3 regions of the Colwellia asteriadis genome follow, and region 1 is predicted to be linked to each of the others. Evidence: riboswitches for the same ligand, from Rfam matches in the RefSeq annotation. Region 1 holds a riboswitch; each other region holds the start of a gene.
The links. Region 1 has a riboswitch for cyclic di-GMP ahead of ABD005_RS10120 (DNRLRE domain-containing protein). Riboswitches for the same ligand answer to the same signal wherever they lie in the genome.
Positions count from the first base shown of each region.

Region 2: another riboswitch for cyclic di-GMP. It lies ahead of ABD005_RS02205 (GGDEF domain-containing protein); the one in region 1 lies ahead of ABD005_RS10120 (DNRLRE domain-containing protein).
Region 3: another riboswitch for cyclic di-GMP. It lies ahead of ABD005_RS07960 (DUF3718 domain-containing protein); the one in region 1 lies ahead of ABD005_RS10120 (DNRLRE domain-containing protein).

Region 1 is NZ_BAAAFA010000006.1:152,596-155,877, reverse strand. It holds gene ABD005_RS10120 (DNRLRE domain-containing protein) at 1-2,138, opposite strand, end outside; cyclic di-GMP riboswitch class I at 2,227-2,309, opposite strand; gene ABD005_RS10115 (alpha/beta hydrolase family protein) at 2,502-3,282, opposite strand, start outside.
Region 2 is NZ_BAAAFA010000001.1:532,027-535,308, reverse strand. It holds gene rsgA (small ribosomal subunit biogenesis GTPase RsgA) at 1-61, opposite strand, end outside; gene orn (oligoribonuclease) at 161-706, shown strand; gene ABD005_RS02205 (GGDEF domain-containing protein) at 751-1,728, opposite strand; cyclic di-GMP riboswitch class I at 1,980-2,062, opposite strand; gene ABD005_RS02200 (tetratricopeptide repeat protein) at 2,359-3,282, shown strand, end outside.
Region 3 is NZ_BAAAFA010000005.1:14,284-17,565, reverse strand. It holds gene ABD005_RS07965 (patatin-like phospholipase family protein) at 1-638, opposite strand, end outside; gene ABD005_RS07960 (DUF3718 domain-containing protein) at 796-1,155, opposite strand; cyclic di-GMP riboswitch class I at 1,214-1,310, opposite strand; gene ABD005_RS07955 (3-oxoacid CoA-transferase subunit B) at 1,387-2,043, opposite strand; gene ABD005_RS07950 (CoA transferase subunit A) at 2,046-2,783, opposite strand; gene ABD005_RS07945 (hydroxymethylglutaryl-CoA lyase) at 2,819-3,282, opposite strand, start outside.

The DNA of each region.
Region 1 (3,282 bases):
TTTTCATGTTGATGACAGCCACCACAATCTGTTCTATCTTCTTCAGGTTTTAGGGAGTGCCAACTACGAGTGTCGGTTAATTTAAGCCCAGTTTCACGATCTAACAAATGAAAATCGAAAGGCACGTTAGCGGGAATAATTGCTTTAAAAGATTGATCAACTTGATTGACGACAGAGTAAACACCAAGTAAACGAGATGTCTCTTTTGTTTGTGAACCAGCTGAGCGATAGCTTGCGTAAGAGTTTTTTAGCTTGTTTGAGGTTAAATTAATTGCAACTCCGAGCACATTTTCAGGAAGAAGGTATTCACAGAAATCATTTTGGTTTTGTACGCGCGTGAGTGGCGCTGATTGCTTGATCAACTCTTGACGTTCAGAATTATAGTCTTTATTTGCCTTATTTGGGCTAAATGGGGTTTTACCATCCCCTCCAAGCCAGCAGTCAAAAGGCTTACGATCAGTATTCCATAAAGCGGAGGTTCCAACTTGTGCAAAAGGGCTACCAGGGGTAATAGTAGTCGCTGAAGCAACTGCGGGCGCAGAATAAGTTTGTTCTTTATCACCACTTCTCTCTTCCCAAGTGATAACGGGTAGTGGCCATAATAAATTAGTCGTTCCTGATTCATCTTCGATGACTTTTATAATGCCCGTATTAGCATTAATATTGATGGACTCAGTCGGGTCAAAGGCTTCTAAATCCTTTCGAAAGCCGATATAGGATTCGTATACGCCTTTGCTTTTTTCTGAGTCTAAACCTCGGTTATTGGCGCTCGTTTTTGTATGCGAAAAAAAGAGTTCATCAGCCTTTCCGCACCGTGGAGTAGTGAATTTACCTAATAATATTCCATTATGGCTATCTGAAGGTAAGTCATGAATATCTACGCCTTTAGTTAATAATTTTGCGCCAAGTTGACGAGGAACTTCTACTCCAGCATCTGGTCTATCGTAAGCGTTTAATCCCGCCATTGATAATTTCACACTATGCAGCGCACCAAAGCCATTGTTATTTAAGTTGTAGTAGCTCGTCGTAATAAGGTAATCGCCAGGGTTAGCTCCTTTACCTTTAACGCAAAAGGTACTGAGGTGCGCTGCTTCTGGGCTATTGCCGTAGCCAAAAATAGGGTACCACTTGCCTGATGATGTTAACCCTTGAATTTGCCAGTGACGGGCATCTTCTGTGGTTGCTTGATATGAAAATGCAATGCCATTTCGAAGCTTATTGGGGCTTAATGCGGATGTCGTTGTGTAATATTGAAATTGTTGATGGTTTTTTAAGTCGCCATTATCAGTAATATCAGCACTAAATAAGTTGAAGTTATGATTGGCATACCCCATAGCGAGATTGGCGTTACTGATGCGTTTTTTGTTACTAACGTAAATAAGCTTTAAACCGGTATCGGTGCGCATTTCTTCAGCGTGCATATAGACATTACCCCAGTTATGCGACCCTGTTTGTTTTAAGGGTAAATTCATCGCATCTTTATAAATATCAAACTCATTATTGTCATTTGTATTAGCGTATGTGAGCCTTTTAGCGGGTAATAACTCTGGAGCGAAGGAGTAGTCAGCTAATAAATCACCAAGGTTAATACTATAAATATCAGCGCCTAATTTGGGTAAGCCACTTTGGTATGTTTTATCGTCAGCATTATGAAAGTAACTGAAATAAACAGTTTTACCGTCTTCAGATAAATTTGGCTCAACTACCGAGCCTTGATTTAACATACCTGTAGGCGTGTCAATGAGTTGTTGTTGCAGGTGTATCTCTAAAGGAAATAGTTTTTTACTTTGGCCGTTAGGTAATAAAATCCATAACTCATTACCTCCGCTGGGGTTATTTGCACTGAGTACATCGGTGCCTAACTTGTATGTACCTGTGACTCCACCGTAAGTATTATCAAACACTTTAATTGGAGCACTGACAAAAATTAACGGGTAGTCAGGTTGATAGAATTCTTCATTGTTTGCTGCATTGATTTGCGTTTTGAAGGAAGTAGCTAAACTGGAAAAGCTAGTTACGCAGAGCGCTAAAAAAAATAATGAGTAAAGTGAGGGAGTCAGTAAAGGGTAAATGAATAAGAATGATTTATAGGTAAGCGTTTTAGTTTTTTTAGCGTTGCAACTCAGTTGACTATGCATGAAACATCCCATCCTAAAATGTAATTACAAACATACCTGTCACAGAAATACATCATCAGTGGTAACTGGCAATAATTCTTACTAGATTATTGGCAACCCCGCTGTCGTAGAGTACTCCTTAGACCGGTGGCTTTGCGTCCCTAACTTTCATTAGGTTTGCTTTATCAGTGTAGTCACGCATTCCTTGATAAGGCAAATACAGAAAAAACTTTTAATTACCGTTAATAGCTAACTTGTTATTGTTTCTATTATTTCAGGAGAATAAAAATTCATTATTGGCGACTTTCAGGAATAAAAAGGCCAGAAAAAATCTGGCCTTTATTGAAACAAATGATTATGAGCGCAATGCGCCCATTAATAGCGTTATGCTTCTTTTTTAGCTTTTAAGTTAGCCGCATGCGGTAATTCGTGTGCAGGCATTGGTTTATTGTCATGCTTTAGGTAGTTGTCCATCCAACGCATTAAACGTAAGCTGTAATCGTACTTAGCAGCAGCACGTTTATTACCATGGCCTTCGCCTGGGTAGTAAACTAAACGTACTGTTTTGCCATGTACTTTCATATAACGGTACATTTCCATTGATTGCGCAGGGTGTACACGAGGATCTGCTTTACCGTGCATAATTAATAATGGCGTTTCTGATTGCTCAACCCAATAAATAGGGCTGCGCTCTAAGTACCATTGCCATTTTTCCCAAGGGTATGAACGTGCGTGTACTAAGTGCATTTCATTTGAAATATCAGTAGTACCAAATTTCGATAATTGGTTAGAAATACCAACAAACATAACGCTCGCAGCAAAGTGCTTAGTTAGTTTAGTTGCGCCCCATGCTGACGCATAGCCACCGTAAGATCCGCCCGTAATACCAACTTTTTTCTCGTTAACTAAACCAATGTTTACTAAATGATTTTTTAGGTCAACTAAGTCATCAAACTCTTTACCTGCGTAATCATTTTGACCTAACTTAGAGTAGGCAACCCCTTTACCTGTACTACCACGATAGTTAGGGTGAAATACCGCGTAGCCTTGTGCTGCTGCTAATTGACCAGGGCGAGAGTAAGCGGTGATCCAACCATCTTTATCATGGCTTTCAGGGCCGCCGTGTACCGACATAATTAGTGGGTAACGTTGACCTTCTTTGTGG
Region 2 (3,282 bases), on a different contig from region 1:
TATCATGATTGGCTCGGATGCGCCTTTGCTGACCTTTAGTCAGTTTTTTGGCCTTAGCCACGGGAGTAATTCATATGATTTTTTATTTGATCCAACGTATTTCTGACGTATTATACTAACAATTATATATGAATGCTCGTGCATTTTTTAAGGGAACTTTATGACCTGTAGCGATAGTAATTTAATTTGGCTTGATTTAGAAATGACAGGACTCGAGCCTGCAGAAGACGTAATTTTGGAAATAGCGACCATCGTTACAGATAGTCAGTTAAATATTTTAGCGCAAGGTCCTGTTTTTGCTATTCATCAAACTGATAGTGTTTTAGATAACATGAATCCTTGGTGTATTGAGCAACATGGCAAATCGGGATTAACTCAACGTTGCAAAGACAGTGATGTGAGCCTAGCTCAAGCAACTCAAGAAACGTTAGCTTTTGTCAAAAAGTGGGTGCCAGCAGGTAAGTCGCCAATGTGTGGTAATAGTATTGGTCAAGATAGGCGTTTTGCGCATAAGTACATGCCTGATTTTGAAGAGTTTTTTCATTACAGAAATATTGATGTTAGCACAATTAAAGAACTAGCAAGACGCTGGAAGCCTGAAGTGTTAGATAAAGTTGTTAAAACAGGCGCTCATTTAGCGTTAGATGATATTAAAGAATCTATTGCTGAATTAAAAACTTATCGAGAATTTTTCTTTAAAGAGTAGGTTAATTGCCTAGCAATCAGTTATCGCTAAATTAAAGGGGGTAATTAGGTTGCTAGGGTTGATTCAATTTTTGTCTTTTTTAAAAAGTCGTCAATATTCTCACCTTCCTCCATATGATTAACGCTAAATTGGCTATTAATTTGTGGTAATTTAATATCTGACTTTATACTGACAAAGCGCATTTTTCGTATACTTTGGGTTATTTTTGTGCCGATTTCTGTCGCTGTTTGATGCGAAGCCTGTGGTAATAATAATATAAATTCATCGTAATTAAAGCGCACAGGTAACCCACTGTCGTGTATATAACTTGCGATCTTATGCGCTATTTTGGTGAGTATTACATCAGAAAATAGTACGCCAAAGTCACGTTCTATCTTATTGAACTCTTCTATCTTAATCGAAATGGCGGCGATATTGCACGGCGTATACTGTTGTTGCCATGCAGATATATGGCTACTAATTGCTTTTTTGTTAAATAAACCGGTTACCTTGTCTAAGTTAATTTGATGGCGTGCTTGAGTGAGCTCTGCGGAGAGTCTTTGGCTGTCTTCTTGGTGGCATTCTAACTGCTTTGATAAATGTAGTATTTGTGCTTTGAAGTCTTCAGTCGCTGTTGTTAATGAGCTAATTGCATTTTTAACGTTATTTGGCTCTGAAGATGAAAGTTGTGTAATGTTTTTTTCGAGAGTGTGTATTAACGCTATAGAGGAGCTTGTTAGTTCTTGCTGATTATGATGAGAGTCGTTAATTAACGTACTGAGGTCTGTAAGAATTTCTTCTCTGAATTCACTTTTTTCAAGCACTGTTTCTTTATAGAGGTTCTCCATAAAGAAACCATTCAAACTTTCATTTACTAATAGCTCTTTTTCAATAGCAGCGGTGAGTTGTGCATTGGACTTTTTATAATACTCATAAACAACAGCATAATTAATTGGGTTAATCGCAAGTTGCCACTTTTTGAGTTGAGCAACCACCAAGCGCATAATTTTGTCGGCGGTTTCAATAGAGTCGTGATACTTCATTTATTTATTCACTTCTATGCATTTTTATCATTACAAATTAAGCAAGCTAAGTAGCTTAATTATTATCTCTATCGGAGGAGTTATACGGTACAGTGAGATAATCAAATGGGATTAGTAACATAACGTTAATCCATTTAATAGTAATTTTATTTAAATGCTAATATTTTAAAGAAAGAGAGAGGGCACGCAAAGTTAACGGAAGAAATTGATAGAGAACTAAAAGATGAAGATAAGCCCCCACTATATCTAAATTTTGCAGTTCCGCTATCATAGGTTTCCCATTAGACCGGTAACTTTGCGTCCTTAGCTTTCACTAAGTTTGCCCTTGTTAAGCATTGAAGCTTACGCTCATTATAGATAAAAATGAGTGAATGTAAATATAAAATATTGATAACAAAAAGGAATAAAGTAAAAATAAAGTAACATTTTAGTTTTTTTATGTGAAAGCTAAGGTAACTGATTGTTTTTATATTTTAAATTATGTATAGAATTTTTTTACTGTTTATTTTATTAGGAGCTCCATATTTCTGTGGGGCAAACGAGGCGAACCTGAAAGGTTTGTCGAGTAAAAAAATAGAGATCTTAACAATTCAGGTGGAGCAGTTATATTACCTCGACCATGAAGCTATAATGTATGAAAAGGTAGAGAAAATAGCGCAACAGATTCTTCCTTATTCTCAGTATTACTCTGGTGATATTCTCGCTAAATTATATTTACTACTTGCTATTGTAACGAGTAACAAGAATGAGATAGATAAGGCTTTTACTTATGTGCAATCGGGATTAAATGTAGATCTAGAAGATCAGAAAGTTAGGCTTGCGCTATTACTTAAGCTAGCTAATGTGCATATGGCTAAAAAACAATTCCAACAATTACTTAATATAGCAGAAGATTTAGTAGCCCTTACTCTAGGTGAATCCCATGAGCAGTATAAACTGCTGGCGTTGAGTTATCGTAGTGTTGCGTTCGCTATGTTAGGGCAATATGAGCAAGCACTTGCTGACTTAATGCTACTCGATAAAACCGTTGATAAAAGAAGTGTCTCTATCGAGCATATTGAATTGTTTACTATTTTAGCTACGGCTTATCATTATTTAGGCGATTACCAAACGGCATTAACGATACAATTAAAAGTTCTTAAATTACGTTTTGATTTAAATAAAAAAGAAAATATTGACCAAACTTATCTTTATATTGGGTATGCATATTTATATTTACAACGCTTTGATGATGCTTACAGTGCTTTTTGGGAAGCAAAAAAGTATGCTCAACAGAGGAAAAAGTCTATAGGAGTTGCACTGGCTGATAAAGGTGTAGGTTTAAGTTTTTTTAAATTACAACAATTTGAAGAAGCCGATAGGGCATTTACTCAAGCTGCAGAAACCTTTAAAAACAACGATGTTATTACCGAATACATTGAAACCTTAGTCGCTTTAGCTAGTATCAAGATGAGTCTACAGGAGAAAGATAAAGCTTACGATATACTGCTAAATGTTTTGTCTTTATTAAAAGGTGAAGATATTTCTTTAGAGTATGTTGGATTTTACCGGATG
Region 3 (3,282 bases), on a different contig from region 1:
CCAAAATATTGGTTTTTAATTTTTACTGATGGAAATACCATAGGAATAGCGGCCGAAGCCATTAAATGTTCAGTGTTTAATTGGCTTTTTTCACCTTTTCGTTTCACACGCGACCAAGGCTGTATATTATCCTTTCCTTGATAAAAGCTAATAGAATCGCCGTTACTATAGCTAGATGCCGTAACTGATAATGCAGATAATGTTCCTTGAAGTATATTTCTATCAATTCTCCTAAAGTCGATCAAGCGATTAAGTAAGTGTCTTAATGGTGCGTTATTTAATAAACTGTGTGATGATTTATTTGCGTAATCCGCCTGAAAGCTAGCCAGCATGCCATAAGCAATGTGACCATAAACCCTTGTTGGATCACAGTGATAAACTTGGGAAATATTAAAGTTTTTCCAAACCCATTCAAGCTTTTTAACCCCCAATTGAAAGCATGAGGTATAACAAGCAAGTGCTGTTGAGTTGATTGCTCCGGCTGATGTTCCACAAAGAATGGGGAAGGGACTTGGATGATTACGAGGCACAAATTTAGCGATAGCAGATAATACACCGACTTGATAAGCAGCGCGTGCACCACCGCCAGTTAATACTAGAGCATGTTGACTATGGTTTTTATTTCGTTTACTACTCATCGATTATTTTATTATTAACACTACCTAACTTCATTGTAAGTTGTAGATAAAAAAAAGCCAGCAAATGCTGGCTTTTTAAGTGACATAGAATTATTTACCAGTGAAACATTCTTATACTTTGTTACTACAAAACATTAACGTTTACTTGAAATAATTTTTAGCTACTAACACGATCGTTAGCAGCATCGATCAACGGTTGTGATCCTGTTTGAATAAGCGCTAAATTAGCTGATACAACTTTCTTTGGTAATTTTGAAATCATCAAAGAGCCAGTCTCTACTGAGCCTGACGTTGCTGCAAATTCTAACAAGTTCTGGCCATTACATTGAACGCCATCAAAAATACTACGTATTTTTAATTTATGAGACTTTAAAAAAGAACGCATACGTTTTTTGTCATCAGCAGCGACATAGTCGCATAAGCTTTGAGCTATATTAGCAGCCTGAGCTGTTGGTGCGTTAAATGTAAACGTTAATGTTAAAGCTGTAATGGTTGAAGCTAGTAATAATTTTTTCATTTTAATAACCTTAAATAATTGAGTTAATAAAAGAAAAAACCACAGGATGTACCCTTAACGAGGTAACTCCGCTGTCATAGGCTTAGCAGTATTACTAAACCCTTAGACCGGTGGTTTTGCGTAGCACGTTTTCGCGAGCCTTGCCTTTTCTTTGTCGAAGTTAAGTATCACTAAATTTTGCCGAAAATGCAAGTTTAGCGGATACTTAGCTCTTATTGAGTCTCATGTTTACTAAAATTTCATTTCAGGTATATTACCGTTTACGATGAGCTCACCTTCGGTTAATTTAATAATTTCTTCTACGGTAACGCCAGGTGCACGCTCAAGTAAATGAAACTTACCTTGTTTTATTTCAATAAAGGCAAGATCAGTAAGTACTTTTTTAATACAACCTTTACCGGTTAACGGTAAAGAGCAATTATTAAGCAGCTTAGATACACCATGCTTCGATGCGTGAGTCATAGTTACAATAATATTGTCTGCGCCTGCAACTAAATCCATAGCACCGCCCATGCCTTTAATTAGCTTTCCTGGGATCATGTAAGAAGCAATATTGCCATGAACATCAACTTCAAAAGCGCCTAGTACCGTTAAATCAACATGACCACCACGAATCATGGCAAATGACTCGGCAGAATCAAAAATAGAAGCACCTGTTGCCATAGTAACGGTTTGTTTGCCAGCATTGATTAAGTCTGCGTCAATTTCACCTTCTGTTGGGAATTGTCCCATACCCAGTAAACCGTTTTCAGACTGTAACATTACTTCAATACCTTTTGGCACAAAGTTAGCAACAAGTGTTGGGATACCAATGCCTAAGTTGACGTAATAACCGTCTTTTAATTCTTGGGCAACACGTTGAGCAATTTGCTCTCTTGATAAAGCCATGGTTATTCTCCCTGATGCTTTGGTTGGGCAGTTTCTGAGTCTGCTGGGCGAGTAGTACGTTGCTCAATGCGCTTTTCAAAACTGCCTTTAATCACACGATTAACGTAAATACCTGGAGTGTGAATTTGATCAGGGTCTAATTCACCTACTTCAACAATTTCTTCAACTTCAACTACCGTAATTTTACCCGCAGTCGCTGCTAATGGGTTAAAGTTACGTGCTGTTTTTCGAAAAACTAAATTGCCATACCTGTCGGCCTTCCATGCTTTAACAATAGCAAAGTCGCCAGTAATCGCTTCTTCTAAAATATAGTCTCGTCCGTTAAAGCTTCGCTCTTCTTTGCCTTCGGCTACTGGAGTGCCAACCCCTGTCGCTGTAAAAAATGCAGGAATACCAGCGCCGCCAGCACGCATTTTTTCAGCTAATGTTCCTTGTGGTGTTAATTCTACTTCTAATTCACCTGCCATCATTTGGCGTTCAAATTCGGCATTTTCACCAACATATGATGCAATAATTTTTTTTATTTGACGGTTAGGTAGGAGTACGCCTAACCCAAAGTCATCTACGCCACAGTTATTTGAAACCAAGGTTAAGCCTTTAGTTCCTTTACGCTTTATTTCGGCGATAAGGTTCTCTGGAATACCACATAAACCGAAACCGCCAGCAATAATGGTCATGTTATCGATTAACCCTGCCATGGCTTCTTCGTAGCTTGACACTACTTTGTCAAATCCTGCCATTTTTCTCTCCTGAGTAATTAGTTATGAACTCTATTTTATTGAGCTTTAGCTAGGTAGGCGTTAGATACTTTTGATATGGGGGCCTTACCTAGTTTATCGCTGATAAACCATCCTGCGCTGAGCAGTTTATTGAAATCTATATTTGATTCTATACCTAAACCATTTAATAGGTAGACAACATCTTCCGTTGCAACATTGCCAGAAGCGCCCTTAGCATAGGGACAGCCGCCTAAGCCTGCAATAGCCGAGTCAACGACATTTATACCAAGCTGAAGTGCTGCGTAAATGTTAGTTAACGCTTGGCCATAGGTATCATGAAAATGAACTGCTAGTTTAGCCATTGGTACACGTGCGCTAACTGCCTGTAACATCTTTGTTACACTCGCTGGTGTGCCTACACCTATAGTATCGCCAAGTGATACCTCATAGCAGCCTTTGTTGTATAAGGTTTGAGCAACCAAAGCGACGGCATCAGGGGAGATGTTTCCTTCGTATGGGC